One region of the Nocardia sp. NPDC051832 genome, then DNA from elsewhere that is predicted to be linked to it. Evidence: riboswitches for the same ligand, from Rfam matches in the RefSeq annotation. Region 1 holds a riboswitch; the other holds the start of a gene.

Region 1 (7,117 bases):
ATGAGGTTCTCCGGCTTGTCCCGGATCATCAGCGCGATGATTGGGATGGCCACCGCGAAGAAACCCGCGCCGACGTAGAAGGCGACGTCGTAGGAGTGGATCGACGCCCGGGCGACCAAGTTGTCGATGCCGGGGTTCTCCAGTACGTAGTCCTTGGCGGCCTGCACCGAGATGGTGGTGAGCAGGGCCGTGCCGACCGCGCCGCCGACCTGCTGGGCCGCGTTCAGCAGTGCGCTGGCCACACCCGAGTCCTCCTCGTCGACCTGGTGCAGCGCGACGGCCTGCATGCCGACGAACAGCGGGCCCATGCCGAGTGCGATCAGGAACTGGGCGGGCAGCACGCTGGTGGCGAAGCTGTCGCCGTAGCTGAGCTGGGCCAGGAACACCAGCCCGAGCACGCCCAGCGCGGCGCCGGCGATCATCAGCGGGCGCGGGCCGAACTTCGGCAACAGGGCGCTGGTGGCGCCCGCGGAGATGGCGATACCGGCCGGGAACGCCAGGAACGCGACACCCGCCTTCAGCGGTGTGTAACCGAGCACGTTCTGCAGGTAGAAGCTCAGGAACAGGAACATCGCGAACATCGCGATCGGGATCAGCAGCGCGGCCAGCAGCGCGCCGCCGCGGTTGACCTCACCGGGGATGCGCAGCGGCAGCAGCGGGTTCGCGGTCCGCGATTCGATGAAGACGAACGCGGCGAGCAAAGCGACGCCGGCGATGATCAGGCCGAGAGTGCTGCCGTCGGTCCAGCCGTGCTCGGCGGCGCGGCTGAAGCCGTAGACGATCCCGATCAGGCCCAGGGTGACGGTGATCGCGCCGGGAATGTCGTAGCCGCCGGTGCGGGGCAGCGGCACGTCCTTCAGCACGAAGGTGAACGCGCCAACCAGGGCCAGGATCGCGATCGGGGTGTTGACCAGCAGCGTCCAGCGCCACGAGGCGTATTCGGTGAGTGCGCCACCGGCGATCAGGCCGATGGCCGCGCCGCCCGCCGAGATGCCGGCGAACACCGCGAAGGCGCGGGCGCGCTCCTTGGTCTCGGTGAAGGTCACCGACAACAGCGACAGCGCGGCCGGTGCGAGCAGCGCGGCGAAGGCGCCCTGCAGGCCGCGGCCCGCGAACAGCTGCGCGCCGTTCTGCGCCAGGCCGGCCAGCGCGGAGGCCAGGGCGAAGCCGATCAGGCCGATCATGAAGATCTTGCGGCGGCCCAGGTAGTCGGCGAGGCGTCCGCCGAGCAACAGCAGGCCGCCGAAGATCAGCGTGTAGGCGGTCAGCACCCACTGGGTGTTGCCGTCGCTGATGTTCAGATCACGTTGTGCGAAGGGCAGCGCGATGGTGACGATGGTGGCGTCCAGCACCACCATCAGCTGGGCCAGCGCGATCACGCCGAGCGCCCACCATCGGGCCGAGCTGCTTTGTCTTTCGGGCACATCAACCGCTGGCGCAGTGTGGGTCACGGGTTTCTCCCTGCATCTGGGACGAGCTGTTTCGGAAGTACGCAGACGATCCTGGCATCGTGCGACTTTTGGCGTCAAGAGAAAAATGTCGTAGTGCGACATTTGACTCATTCGGACAGGGTTGCGCCTGGGCTGAGTTATGGTTGGGCATGCTCGACTCACCGACCGGCGCCGCAGCACCCGCCGGCCTGCGCGAACGCAAGAAGCAGCAGACTCGGGCGCGCATCATCGAGGTCGCATTGGATCTGTGCGACGCACATGGCTTCGAAGCGACGACCGTGGAGCAGATCGCCGACGCGGCGGATGTCTCGCCGCGCACGGTCAACCGGTATTTCGAGATCAAAGAGGACATCATCCTCGGCCCGGTGGAGGACTTCGGCCAGGCCGTCGCCGCCAAGCTGCGGGCGCTGCCGGAGTTCGGCAACCCGCTGCAAGCGCTGAGCGACGCGTTCCTGGACACGGTCGAGCGCGGCGCCCGCGCCGAGGCGGACGCACCCATCTCGCTGCGCCGATTCCAGAAGATGCAGCGGATCGTGCGCAGCAGCCCGGCGGTGAACACCCGGGCGATGGAATTCGGTGACCGCAAATCCGAAGCGCTCGCCCTGGCGCTCGCCGAACGCCTGGATGCCGCACCCGGCTCCCTGACCGTGCGGCTGGCGATCGCGACCTGGCAGATGATGTGCCACATCGCCTTCGCCGAAGATCAGGAACTGATCCTCACCGGGGATCCGGAGCAGGCGGCGGCCGCCACCGGCTCGACGGTGCGCGCCGCCTTCGCCGAGCTTCGCCGGCTCTGTTGTGATTCCTGGAAGTAATCGCCTACCAGGGGTACTCCGGCTCGCCGGGTGATCTTGTCGAGGTGATTTCAACCGTCGACGGACCGCCAGCTACCATGTTTGTCAGGTCATGAGTGCCAGCGCGAAGCCCCGGCTCGCTGGTCGGCAACCCTCCAGCAGCGGTGGGGTGCTCCGGGTGATGACCTGGCTCTCGAAAGACGAGGGCAAGCGCGCTGTTCAGGAGGTCCCCACATGTGTGCAACTTTTCGCCACCACTGTGTTTGCCCACCCCGCTGGCTGCCGTCCCCCTTGGCGGCGTGTTCCCGCGCGATGATCGGTCAGACGGCGTGACTGTGGGGACCGAACCGAACACCCGATGCCTGCTGCCCGCCCCGGACGGCCGCCTCGGCCTGATCCCGATCGGTGACGTGCGCCTGGAGAACGGCGCCGTGGTTCCCGACGTCCAGCTCGCGGTGCAGCGCTGGGGCGAGCTCTCGCCCGCCCTGGACAACGTGGTGCTGGTCGAGCACGCCCTGACCGGTGACTCGCACGTCATCGGCGCCCCCGACGACCTGCATCAGCTACCCGGCTGGTGGGACGGCATGGTCGGCCCCGGCGCGCCGATCGACACCGACGAATGGTGCGTCATCGCCACCAACGTGCTCGGCGGCTGCAAGGGCAGCACCGGCCCCGCTACCTCGGCGCCGGACGGAAAGCCCTGGGGTGCGCGGTTTCCCGAGATCTCCATCCGCGATCAGGTGACCGCGGAGGTCGCCCTGATGGATCTGCTCGGCATCGACCGCCTGGCCGCGGTCGTCGGCGGCTCGATGGGCGGCATGCGAGTGCTGGAATGGATGGTCGGAGCTCCGGATCGGGTGGCGGCGGCGCTGGTGCTCGCGGTCGGCGCGCGCGCCACCGCCGATCAGATCGGCACTCAGACCACCCAGATCGCCGCCATCAAGGCCGACCCGGATTGGCAGGGCGGCGACTATCACGACACCGGCCGCGCGCCGATGACGGGCATGGGGCTGGCGCGGCGTATCGCGCACCTGACCTACCGCACCGAGGGCGAGCTGGACCACCGCTTCGAGAACCACGCGCAGGGCGCCGAGGATCCGTGGCGCGGCGGCCGCTACGCGGTACAGAGCTACCTGGAGCATCAGGCCCAGAAGCTGTGCGGCCGTTTCGATCCCGCCACCTACGTGCTGCTCACCGAGGCGATGAACCGGCACGATGTGGGTCGCGGTCGGGGCGGCGTCGAGGCCGCGCTGGCCGCGACGCCGGTGCCGTGCGTGGTCGGCGGCGTCGACTCCGACCGGCTCTACCCGCTGCGCACTCAGCAGGAACTCGCCGACGCCCTGCCCGGCTGCGCCCGGCTCGAGGTCGTGCACTCACGCGACGGCCACGACGGCTTCCTCACCGAGGCGGCCGCGGTGTCCAAGCTGCTGATCGAGACCATGCGGCTGGCGCGGGAGAACCGGTAGCGACTGCTCGCAAGGTCGCTCGACGGGGTCGGCTCACGACGTTTCGAGCGCGCTCCACGGCCCGGCGGCCCAGCCGTCGGCGTCGTGGGACGGCGTGCTCGTCCAGGTGGGGTGGGGCGCACCGTTGCCGAAATAGCCGTCGTAGGAGTTGGTCCGGGTGGCGATCAGGTAGTAGCCGGCGAAATCCGCCTGGGGAACAGGCAGATACGCGCACACCAACCCGGCGGCCATGGACAGGTCGCGGGCGCTGGCCGTGCCGACCGGAGCGGCACCGTCGCCGTGGACGTAGGCGGCGACCGTCCACAGCGGGAACAGGCCGCAGTCGATGCCATCGAAGTTGCCTGGCATGCCGTCTCCCTACGCTGGGTCGGTGCACTGGACCGGCCGCCGGTCAGGGACGGCACCTTAATAGGCTATGGCTCGACTTTACGCCGGGTAATCGCCACGGCGATGCCTCTCAACTGACCTTTCATGGTCATTTCGCTGCCTCGCGCCGCGCCGCCTCGATCCGGTTGATATTGGTTTCGATCCATTCCCGCAGCGCCGCGATGGGAGTACGCAGGCTGTGGCCTAGTTCGGTGAGCGTGTACTCCACCCTGGGCGGCACGGTGGGATGCACTGTGCGTGAGACGAATCCGTCGGCCTCGAGTTGGCGCAGGGTTTGCGTCAGCATCTTCTGGGAGACGCCTTCGATGCGGTGCCGCAGGTCGGTGTAGCGCAGGGTGCCGTCGGCGAGTGCGTCCACGATGAGCACCGTCCACTTGCCCGCTACCCGGTCGAGCACCTGGCGAGTCGGGCATTTAGCGGAGTAGACATCGGCGGGAAGTCCGGTGTCGGTCAGATACGTAGGCACCTTGCCGAGATCCGCACCCGCCGCACCGTCCGGCATTACCGCCCTGATCCAGTGCCGACTGAGATACTCGACGAACTGTTCGAACTCGCTGTCGAGGCCCCTACCGCCTGGAACATGCAGGACCGCAAGATCATCGCGGTGACCAGCGCGGCCGGGCGGCAGGAGCTGTCGGCCGCCGCGCACGGTCAGCCGCAGCCCGCCGAGGCGCCGGTGGTGCTGGTCTTCGTGGCCGAGATCGGGGCCTGGGAGCGGCCCAATACCGATATCGCCGACCTGGCGGTGCGCAACGGTGCGTGGAATCCGGAGTTCGCGGCGCTGTTCGAATCGCGGGCCGAGTTCCATGAGCTGCGCGAGCGGGAGCTGCTGCGGGAGAACGCGATCAAGAATTCGATGATCGCCGCCACCTACGTCATGCTCGCCGCCACCAGCCTCGGTCTGGCCTCGGCGCCGATGAACGGGTGGGATCCGGATCTGGTGCGGAAGGCGATCGGCATCGAGGATCGGCCGGATCTGGCGATCGCGGTACTGGTGACGATCGGCTACACCGACGTCGTCCCGCCGCACCCGGGTCGCCGGCCGCGCGCGGAACTGGTGTTCAGCGAGCGGTATCCGGGGTGATCACTGCACGCCGAGGGTTTTGATGGTGGCGGCGATGAAGAGGATGGCCGTGCCGAGCAAGGTGAGCGCGGCGACGTCGAATGGCTTGCTGCGCACCGCGAGCAAGCCGACGCGTTCGGTGGGCAGGGCCAGGCGCAGGGCGGCGGCCAGCAGGGTGGCGCCGCCGAAGAAGAAGGCGCCACGACGCCAGCGGTCCCAGGCCACGAACACCACGGCCACGACGATGACCGCGGCCACCAGCACCATCGGCAAATGCACGCGCAGGAACTGCCATCCCGCGGTGTTCGGGTGCCGTTCGATGGAGTCGTCGCTCACGCCGCCGATTCTTGCAGGCCCGTCCGGCACCCGGCCACCGCCCCTCACGGTGCCGTCAGTCCAGGACCGCGACGCCTTCGATCTCGATGAGATGCTCGGGCGTGAAGAGCGCGGCCACGCCCACCAGGGTGACGGCGGTTTCCGGGAACTCGTAGTGTTCCCGGGCCGCCGCACCCGCCGCGCCGAGCGCCTCGAACTTCGACGGATCCCAATCCACCACGTAGAACCGGACGCTCACCAGATCCGCGGCCTTGCCACCCGCCGCCTCGAGCGCGCGCCCGAGGTTGATCAGGGCCTGCGTGGTCTGCGCGGCCAGCCCGCCCGGGACCACCTGACCGGCGGCGTCGACGCCGACCTGCCCCGACAGATGCACGATGCGGCTGCCGGTGGCGACGGTCGCGTGCGCGAAACCTGGTGCGGGCGGCTCGGATCCGGCCGGATTGTGTGCTGTGCTCGGCATGGGAGCAGCCTATCGGTCCGGAGCCGGTGCGCCGTGGTGACGGGCGTCGCACCGAAAGGGCTACTACGGGTTGTAGTTAAGGCGTACGGTGAGCAGAAGACACCGAGTACATGGGGGTACAGGTCATGCGCGCACTCACGCGAATCCACCACTACGCCAGCGCTTTTCGGCAGGCCAAGCGGAACCGATCCGACCTGCCCGGCTGGCTGGCGCGCCGCCCGCTGATCGGCTTCGCGGTCGCGGTCTACGAGACCATGCTGCTCTTCAGCAATCGGCTCGACCCGAGGCTCAAGGAGCTCGCCGAACTGAAGACCGCGGGCCTGATCAACTGCGAGTTCTGCCTCGACATCGGCTCCGCGCTGGCGAAATCGTCGGGGCTGTCCGAGAAACAGCTCATCGATCTGCCCCGCTACCGGACCAGCGCCGCCTACAACGATCTGGAGAAACTCGTCATCTCCTTCGCCGAGGCCATGACCGCCACGCCCGCGATCGACCTCGACGACGTGCGCACCGAGCTGCTCACCCACCTGTCCAAGGCACAGCTCGCCGAACTGGCCGCCGCCATCGCCTGGGAGAACCAGCGCGCCCGCATCAACCAGGGCCTCGGTGTCCGCCCCACCGGCATGGCCGAAGGCGGCGTTTGCGCCTTGCCGGAACCGCGCACTCAGTAACCCGGCGGCACCGGTCCTGCCGTCTGGTTGACTGATCGGGTGTTCCGAGTGATGTTTCATGAGCCCGCGATCCCGGGTAACACCGGCAACGCGATCCGCATGGTCGCGGGGACCGGGTGCGAACTGCATCTCGTCGAACCGCTCGGATTCGATCTGTCCGAGGCGAAGCTGCGCCGCGCCGGGCTGGACTACCACGACCTGGCGTCGGTGACGGTGCACGAGAATCTCGCCGCCGCCTGGGCGGCGCTGCGGCCGGAACGGGTCTTCGCGTTCACCACCCAGGCCGCCACGCACTACACCGAAGTCGACTACCAGGCGGGGGACATCCTGCTGTTCGGCACCGAGCCCACCGGCTTGCCCGCCGAGGTCCTCGACGACCCGCACCTCACCGCGCACCTGCGCATCCCGATGCTGCCGGGCCGGCGCTCGATGAATCTGTCGAACGCGGCGGCGGTCGTGACCTACGAGGCGTGGCGGCAACACGGCTTT
Region 2 (7,117 bases), 750 kb from region 1:
CGAAGGGCAGGCGCAGCCGGGCCGGCAGGATCGCGTGCATCGGCACGGGGCTCTGCACCGGCCCGACCCGGTACCGCTGATATGGCCCGATCTGGATCGTCGCCAGGTACGTCGACATCGGTTCGGACTGCTCGTACACCCAGGTGGTCTGGCTGGCCTTGGTCTGTTTGCGCAGCAGTTTGCCGTTGGCCAGGGCGTAGAACGGGCTGTCGGTGGTGATCGAAATGCGGTAGCTGGCCTTGGCACTGGGGTGGTCGTCGCAGGGGAACCAGGAGGCCGCGCCATTGGGCTGACTGGCCACCAGCGCGCCCTCGGTCAGTTCCTCCCAGCCGACTTCACCCCACGGCCCGCGCACCGGTTTCGGCACGCCCGCGTACTGCACGACCAGCACCAGCGCGCCGCCCGCCGGGATCTTCTGCGCGGGCGTGAGCACCAGTTTGCCGTTCTGGTGCGTGTACTTCGCGGGCTTCGCGCCGTTCACGAAAACCTTGGTGACCGAAAGGGATTGGGACATGTCCAGCGCGAACCGGTCCCGGGCCGCGGTGCTGACGGCGGTGATGTCGGCGCGGCCGGTGAGGCGATTGCTGGCGACCTTGTAGACCAGGTCCAGTTCGTAGCGCGAGACCCGGTAGCCACGGTTGCCGTTCTGCGGCAGGTATTCGTCGATCGGCGGCTCGTAGAACTTGGCCGCCATCAGCGCTCACCCGGCCAGGGGGCGATCGGGTTGCCCCACCACCGGGTCGACGGCGGCACCGAATCACCGCGCATGACCAGCGAAGCGGGACCGATGGTCGCGCCGGCGCCGATCCGGGAGGCGGGCAGCGCGACACAGTGCGGGCCGAGGGTGGCGCCGGGATCGAGGGTGACGGTGTCCATGGCCATGATGCGGTCGTGGAACAGGTGGGTTTGCACCACACAGCCGCGCTCCACGGTAGCGCCGTCGCCGAGAGTCACCAGGTCCGCCTCCGGTAGCCAGTAGGACTCGCACCATACCCCGCGGCCGATCCGCGCGCCGAGGCCGCGCAGCCACAAATTCAGCACGGGCGTGCCGGTGGCGGCGCGCGCGAACCAAGGCGCGGCCACCGTCTCGACAAAGGTGTCCGCGACCTCGTTGCGCCACACGAACGAACTCCAGAGCGGGTGCTCCTCGGCCCGGATCCGGCCCACCAGAAGCCATTTCGCGGCCACCGCGCTGGCGCAGGCGACCGCGCCGGCCAGCAGCAGCACCACGCCGCTGAGCAGGGCCGCGGTCAGGTGGCCGAAGGTCTGCGCCAGCCAGGCCAGCGTGAAGATGACCCCGAGCCCGATCGCGAAGGTCACGAAGACCGGGATCAGCCGGCAGGTTTCGACGACGGCGCGGGCCACCCGCAGCCGCGCGGGCGGATCGAAGGTGCGCTCGGTGCTGGCGTTCTCCGACGCCCGGCGCAGCCGGACCGGCGGACTGCCCAGCCACGACGAACCGGCCTTGGCTTTGGACGGGGCCGCCGAAAGCACCGCCACCAGGCCGTTTTTCGGGACCCGCCGACCCGGCGCGGTCATCCCGGAATTGCCGAGAAACGCCCGCTTGCCGACCTTCGCCTCGCCGATCCGCAGCCAGCCGCCGCCGAGTTCGTAGCTGGCGATCATGGTGTCGTCGGCCAGGAACGCGCCGTCGGCGACGGTGGTGAACTTCGGCAGCAGCAGCACCGTGGACGCCTCCACCCGCTTGCCGATCTTGGCCCCGAGCAGCCGCAGCCAGATCGGGGTGAGCAGGCTGGCGTAGAGCGGAAACAGGAAGGTGCGCGCCGAATCCAGCAGCCGCTCGGTAGACCAGGCCTGCCAGCCGACGCGGCTGCGCACCGGGTGATAGCCCTCCGTCAGCCCGATGCTGAAGAGCCGGACCGCGAGGATCGTGATGGCGGCGTACACCCCGAGACTGAGCAGCACGGCGACCGGCAGGACCGCGAAAGCACGGCTGAGTCCGGCGGTGAGGGTGGGAGTGTCGCGGACCCACCAGGCGATGAAGACGCCGCCGGTACCGAGGCCGAGAATCGGCACGGCCGCCAGCACCATCGAGGTGATGCCGAAGATCAGCACCCAGTGCGTGGCCCGGGCCGGCGTGGCGTCGGGCCAGCGGTGTTGCGCCTTACCGACTTTCACCGCGGGCGAGCCGCCCCACTCCTGCTCGGCCTTGACCTTCCCTGCGACCGCGGAGCCGGGCGCGATCTCGGCGTTCTTGCCGATCTTGGTGCCGGGCAACAGGATCGAGCGCGCGCCGACGACAGCGCCGGGCCCGATGGTGATCGGGCCGATGTGCACCAGGTCCCCGTCGATCCAATACCCGGACAGGTCGACCTCGGGTTCGATACTGCAACCGTCCCCGAGCTCGAGCATGCCGGTGACCGGCGGCAAGGTGTGCAGATCCACGCCCTGCCCGATCTTCGCGCCCAGCGATCGCGCGAACGGCACCATCCACGGTGCACCCGATAGGTTTTCCGCGCCGCTGGCCTCGGATAGCCGCACCGCCGTCCACAGGCGCAGATGCACCCAGCCGCCGCGCGCGTAGCTGCCGGGTTCGACACCGCGCAGCAGCACGCGGGAGCCCACGACGCACAGCGCCATCCGGCCCGGAGGGGAAATGAAGAGCAGGAACGCGACCAGCGCCCACCACCAGGACAGGTGTGGCAGCCACGGCAGCGCGCCCGAGCGAGCGGCGATATTGCCGACGATCGCCAGCCAGGTCAGCCACTGCAAACCCGTCAGCGTCGTCAACGGGATGGTCGCGAGCACTTGGAACAGCTGCGCGCTCAGCGGCGTCGGGCGCACGATGCGCTCGTCGACAGCCTCGACCGGGGCGCTGGCATCGAGGAAGTCGGCCAGCGCGCCGAGGCGTGGATGATCGTAGAGATCGGCGACCGCGACGTGCGGGTAGCGCTCTCGCAGTGCGGCAACCAGCTGGGCGGCCGCCAGCGATCCGCCGCCGAGGTCGAAGAAGTCGGTGCCGGGCCCGGTGGCCTCCGCACCGAGAATCGAATCCCACAGTCCCGCGACCCAGAGCGCGGTCGGGGTCAGACCGGTGTCGGCATCGGCGTCCTTGTTCTTGGGCAGCGGCCAGGGCAACGCGTTCCGGTCGACTTTGCCGGAGGTGCGGGTCGGCAATTCCGCGACCACGGCCAGGCGCGGTACCAGCGGGGCCGGCAGCTGTTCGGCCAGCAGGGCGCGGGCGGCGGCCACGTCGAAGGTGTCGTCCGGTCCGGTCAGGTAGCCGACCAGAATCTTGTTGCCCGCCTTGGTGGTCCGGATCGCGGCCGCCGCGCCGGTGACCCCGGGCAGATGCTGCAAGGCGTTGTCGATCTCGCCGAGCTCGATCCGGCGGCCGCCCAATTTGATCTGATCGTCGGCCCGGCCCAGGAAGACCAGGCCCGCCCGGTCGTTCCGCACCAGATCGCCGCTGCGGTAGGCCCGTTCCCAGCCGACCGAGGCGAGCGGCGCGTATTTCTCGGCGTCCTTCGCCGGATCGAGGTACCGCGCCAGGCCGACGCCGCCGATGACGAGTTCACCGGATTCGCCCTCCCCCACCGGATTTCCCGCCGCGTCGACGACCGTGAGGTCCCAGCCGTCCAGTGGCAGGCCGATCCGGACCGGCCAGGTGCCGTCGAGCAGCGCGGCGCAGGCGACGACGCTGGCTTCGGTCGGGCCATAGGTGTTCCACACCTCGCGGACCGTGTCCGGATCGCCGTTGCCCGCGAGCTTTTCCGCTAGTTCCGGCGGCACCGCTTCGCCGCCGAAGATGAGTAGTCGAACCGAATCCAGCGCCTCCGCGGGCCAGGTCGCGGCCAGCGTCGGCACCGTGGAGACAATGCTGATCTCGCGCCGCACCAGCCACGGCCCCAGGTCGGCGCCGGTCCGCACGAGCGCGCGCGGCGCCGGCACCAGGCACGCGCCGTGCCGCCAGGCCAGCCACATTTCCTCGCACGAGGCATCGAACGCCACCGACAGCCCGGCCAGCACCCGGTCGCCCGGGCCGATCGGCGCGGCTTGCAGGAACAGCCGGGCTTCGGCGTCGACGAACGCGGCGGCGTTGCGATGGGTGACCGCGACACCTTTCGGCGTCCCGGTGGACCCGGAGGTGAAGATGATCCACGCGTCGTCCGCCGGCGTCGGCAGCTCGGTGGATTCGCCTGCCGCAGTGCCGGTTTCGATGCCGGTGCTTTCGATCCCGGCGGCGGTGACGATCGCGCTGACCCGGGCCTCGCCGAACACCAGTCGCGCCCGCTCATCCGGATCATCGGCGTCGACCGGGACATAGGCCGCGCCCGCGTGCAGCACCGCGAGGATTGTGACGTAGAGAGCACTGGTGCCGGAGGGCATCCGCACCCCGACCCGGTCCCCCGCCCGCACGCCCGCCGCGGCCAGCCGCCCCACCACGGTGTCGACCTCGGCCAGCAGCTCGGCATAACCGAGCACGGTCGCGCCGTCATCGATCGCGGGCGCCTCGGGATAGGTGTCCGCGGTGGCGGCCAAGATATCGACAAGTGTCCTGGCAGGCGGGGTAAGAGCGCCGCGCAGCAACGGATTCGACAGCTCGTCTTCGCCCGCTACGGCATCGACCTCCGGCTGGAGCATGCGTCCTGCCCACCTCTCATAGACCTACCTAGCGCAGACGGCGGAAATCTTGCACGACTAGGGTTACCAGTGGGCAAACACCACGGGTGACCAACCGTCCAATGTACCCGCAGGCCCAAGCAATCCCGGCAAGCCGTGGGCTAAGCGGCCGATGCGGCGGTACCGACCCCCAGCGCGGCCAGTATCCCCGCCGAGATCTGCTCCAGCCGATCCCGGACAACAGGCTTGCGCAGCATCGCGACCGCCTTCGAGGCGAGCAGCGCCACCAGCACCATTTCGACTGCGGCGATGGAGGATTCGATGGCGCCCAGGGCGAGGGTGTTGGCGAAAGTGACCTCGGCGAGGAACTGCGGAAGCACCGCCAGGTAGAACAGCCCGACCTTCGGGTTGAACAGGCACGAGATCACCCCCGCGGCGAACGCCGAGCGAATCGACGCGGGCGCGGCCGGGCGCGCCTGCGCCGCCGCCAGTTCGGCACCGGCCGCCGCGGCTTCCTTCCGCGCCTTCCGATGATCGACGAGGGCCCGAATCCCCAAGTACAGCAAGTAGATTCCGCCGACCACCTTCAGCACCCGGTAGGCCGTCGCGGACTGTTCCAGCAGTGCGGCGACGCCCGCCGCGACCACCAGCGCCCACACCATGCCGCCCAGCGCCGACCCGACCGCCGCCGCGATCCCGGGTCGCGCATCCGCGATCGAGTAGCGCAGCACCAGGAACGTGTCCGGGCCGGGCGTGATCGAGAGCAGGACGCAGAGTCCGATGAAGCTGAGCAGCAGCGAAAGTGTCACCCCTCCATGGGACCGCATCTCGGCCGAGAATGCAAGGTTATTCCTCTAAATGCATTTTTATTCAGCCTGAAGGTCAGCGAACGCGGTGGTTGACAGCGTGCCGGTCGGTCTGCCAATCTCGGTTCAGGTCATGAGTACCAGCGCTAAGCCCCGGCTAGCTGGTCGGCAACCCTCCTCCGCGGTGGGGTGCTCCGGGTGACGACCCGGCCGTACGCCCATTCGGGCGCGGCAAGCGCGGACTCGACCGATCTCTCGATTGCGGGTCCCTGGAACGATGGGATTTACGTGATGACTGCTGTGGCTACCAAGACCTGCGCTCCGCTCGCTCGGGTGTCCGGCGACGATCTTCAGGTGCCGCTCGTGCAGGGCGGGACCACCACCTACGCCAACTTCGACTACGCCGCCAGCGCGCCGGCTTTGGCCCAGGTCACCGACCGCGTGCAGCAGCTGCTGCCGTTCTACGCCAGCGTGCACCGCGGCGCCGGCTACGCCTCCCGGATCTCCACCGAGTGCTACGAGGGCGCCCGCGCCTCGGTCACCCGGTTTCTCGACGCCGCCGACGACCAGGTCGTCGTCTTCACCCGCAACACCACCGACTCACTGAACCTGCTGGCCGCCTGCGTGCCCGGCGACACCGTGGTCCTCGACATCGAGCACCACGCCAACTTCCTGCCCTGGACCGAGCACGGCCGCCGCGTCGTCCGCGCCGGCGACACCATCGAGGAGACCATCCGGCTGCTGGTCGCGGAACTGTGCACCAAACCCGCCGCCCTGCTGGCCGTCACCGGCGCCTCCAATGTCACCGGCGAGGTGCTGCCGCTGGAACGCCTCGCGCAGATCGCCCACCAGTGTGGCGCCCGCATCCTCGTCGACGCCGCCCAGCTCGCTCCGCATCGCCGAATCAGCCTGCGCGACACCGGCATCGACTATCTCGCCTTTTCCGGCCACAAGCTCTATGCCCCGTTCGGCGCGGGCGTCCTCGTCGGCCGCCGCGACTGGCTCGATCAAGCCGAGCCGTACCTGGCCGGCGGCGGCGCGGTCCGCGAGGTCACCACCACCGGCGCGCAATGGGCCCCGGCCCCGCAGCGGCACGAGGCCGGTTCGCCGAACGTCCTCGGCGCCGCCGCGCTCGCCGCCGCCTGTGACGCCCTGTGTCAGATCGACCCGGAAACCCTGATCGCGCACGAACGCGAACTCGCCGAACGCCTGCGCGCGGGCCTGTCCGCCATCCCCGGCGTCACCCAGTTGCGCCTGTGGGCCGACAGCCCCGATATCGTCGGCATCGTCGCCTTCACGGTGGACGGCTTCGCACCCGGCGAGGTCGCCGCCTACCTCTCCGCCGAGCACGGCATCGGCGTCCGTGACGGCCGCTTCTGCGCCCACCCGTTCCTCGCCCGCCTCGGACTGGACGGCGCGCTGCGCGCCAGCATCGGCCTCGGCTCCCACTCCGCCGACGTCGACCGGCTCGTCGACGCCGTCGCCGCACTAGTGGCGAACGGCCCAGGCTGGCAGTACGCCCAGACGGCCGGCCTGTGGAACCCCACCCCCGAAACCCGGAACTTCACCGACGGCGCGGCCGGCGCGGCCGCCTGCCTCTAGACCGACTTCCGCCCGGGATACGAAACCATCCCGGGCGGAAGCCTGTCAGCGGTGCTGTCAGTTCAGCTTGAATTCGAGCTGACCAAGCTTCTTTTCGATCTTCTCGACGGTCCCGACCAGGTCGC

Evidence for each region. Region 1 has a riboswitch for S-adenosylmethionine ahead of AB0M14_RS00955 (homoserine O-acetyltransferase). Riboswitches for the same ligand answer to the same signal wherever they lie in the genome.
Region 2: it holds a riboswitch for S-adenosylmethionine, as region 1 does, so the genes downstream of both, AB0M14_RS04120 (aminotransferase class V-fold PLP-dependent enzyme) here and AB0M14_RS00955 (homoserine O-acetyltransferase) in region 1, are expected to answer to the same signal.

The regions. Positions count from the first base shown of each region.
Region 1 is NZ_JBFAYL010000001.1:195,674-202,790, reverse strand. Features, by position in the region: gene AB0M14_RS00965 (MFS transporter) at 1-1,451, opposite strand, end outside; gene AB0M14_RS00960 (helix-turn-helix domain-containing protein) at 1,601-2,266, shown strand; SAM riboswitch class IV at 2,354-2,464, shown strand; gene AB0M14_RS00955 (homoserine O-acetyltransferase) at 2,575-3,711, shown strand; gene AB0M14_RS00950 (hypothetical protein) at 3,745-4,059, opposite strand; gene AB0M14_RS00945 (helix-turn-helix domain-containing protein) at 4,187-4,600, opposite strand; gene AB0M14_RS00940 (nitroreductase family protein) at 4,616-5,182, shown strand; gene AB0M14_RS00935 (DUF3017 domain-containing protein) at 5,183-5,428, opposite strand; gene AB0M14_RS00930 (RidA family protein) at 5,553-5,957, opposite strand; gene AB0M14_RS00925 (carboxymuconolactone decarboxylase family protein) at 6,083-6,628, shown strand; gene AB0M14_RS00920 (tRNA (cytidine(34)-2'-O)-methyltransferase) at 6,668-7,117, shown strand, end outside.
Region 2 is NZ_JBFAYL010000001.1:950,240-957,356, forward strand. Features, by position in the region: gene AB0M14_RS04105 (M1 family metallopeptidase) at 1-694, opposite strand, end outside; gene AB0M14_RS04110 (Pls/PosA family non-ribosomal peptide synthetase) at 694-4,605, opposite strand; gene AB0M14_RS04115 (LysE family translocator) at 4,746-5,393, opposite strand; SAM riboswitch class IV at 5,520-5,634, shown strand; gene AB0M14_RS04120 (aminotransferase class V-fold PLP-dependent enzyme) at 5,682-6,992, shown strand; gene AB0M14_RS04125 (hypothetical protein) at 7,050-7,117, opposite strand, start outside.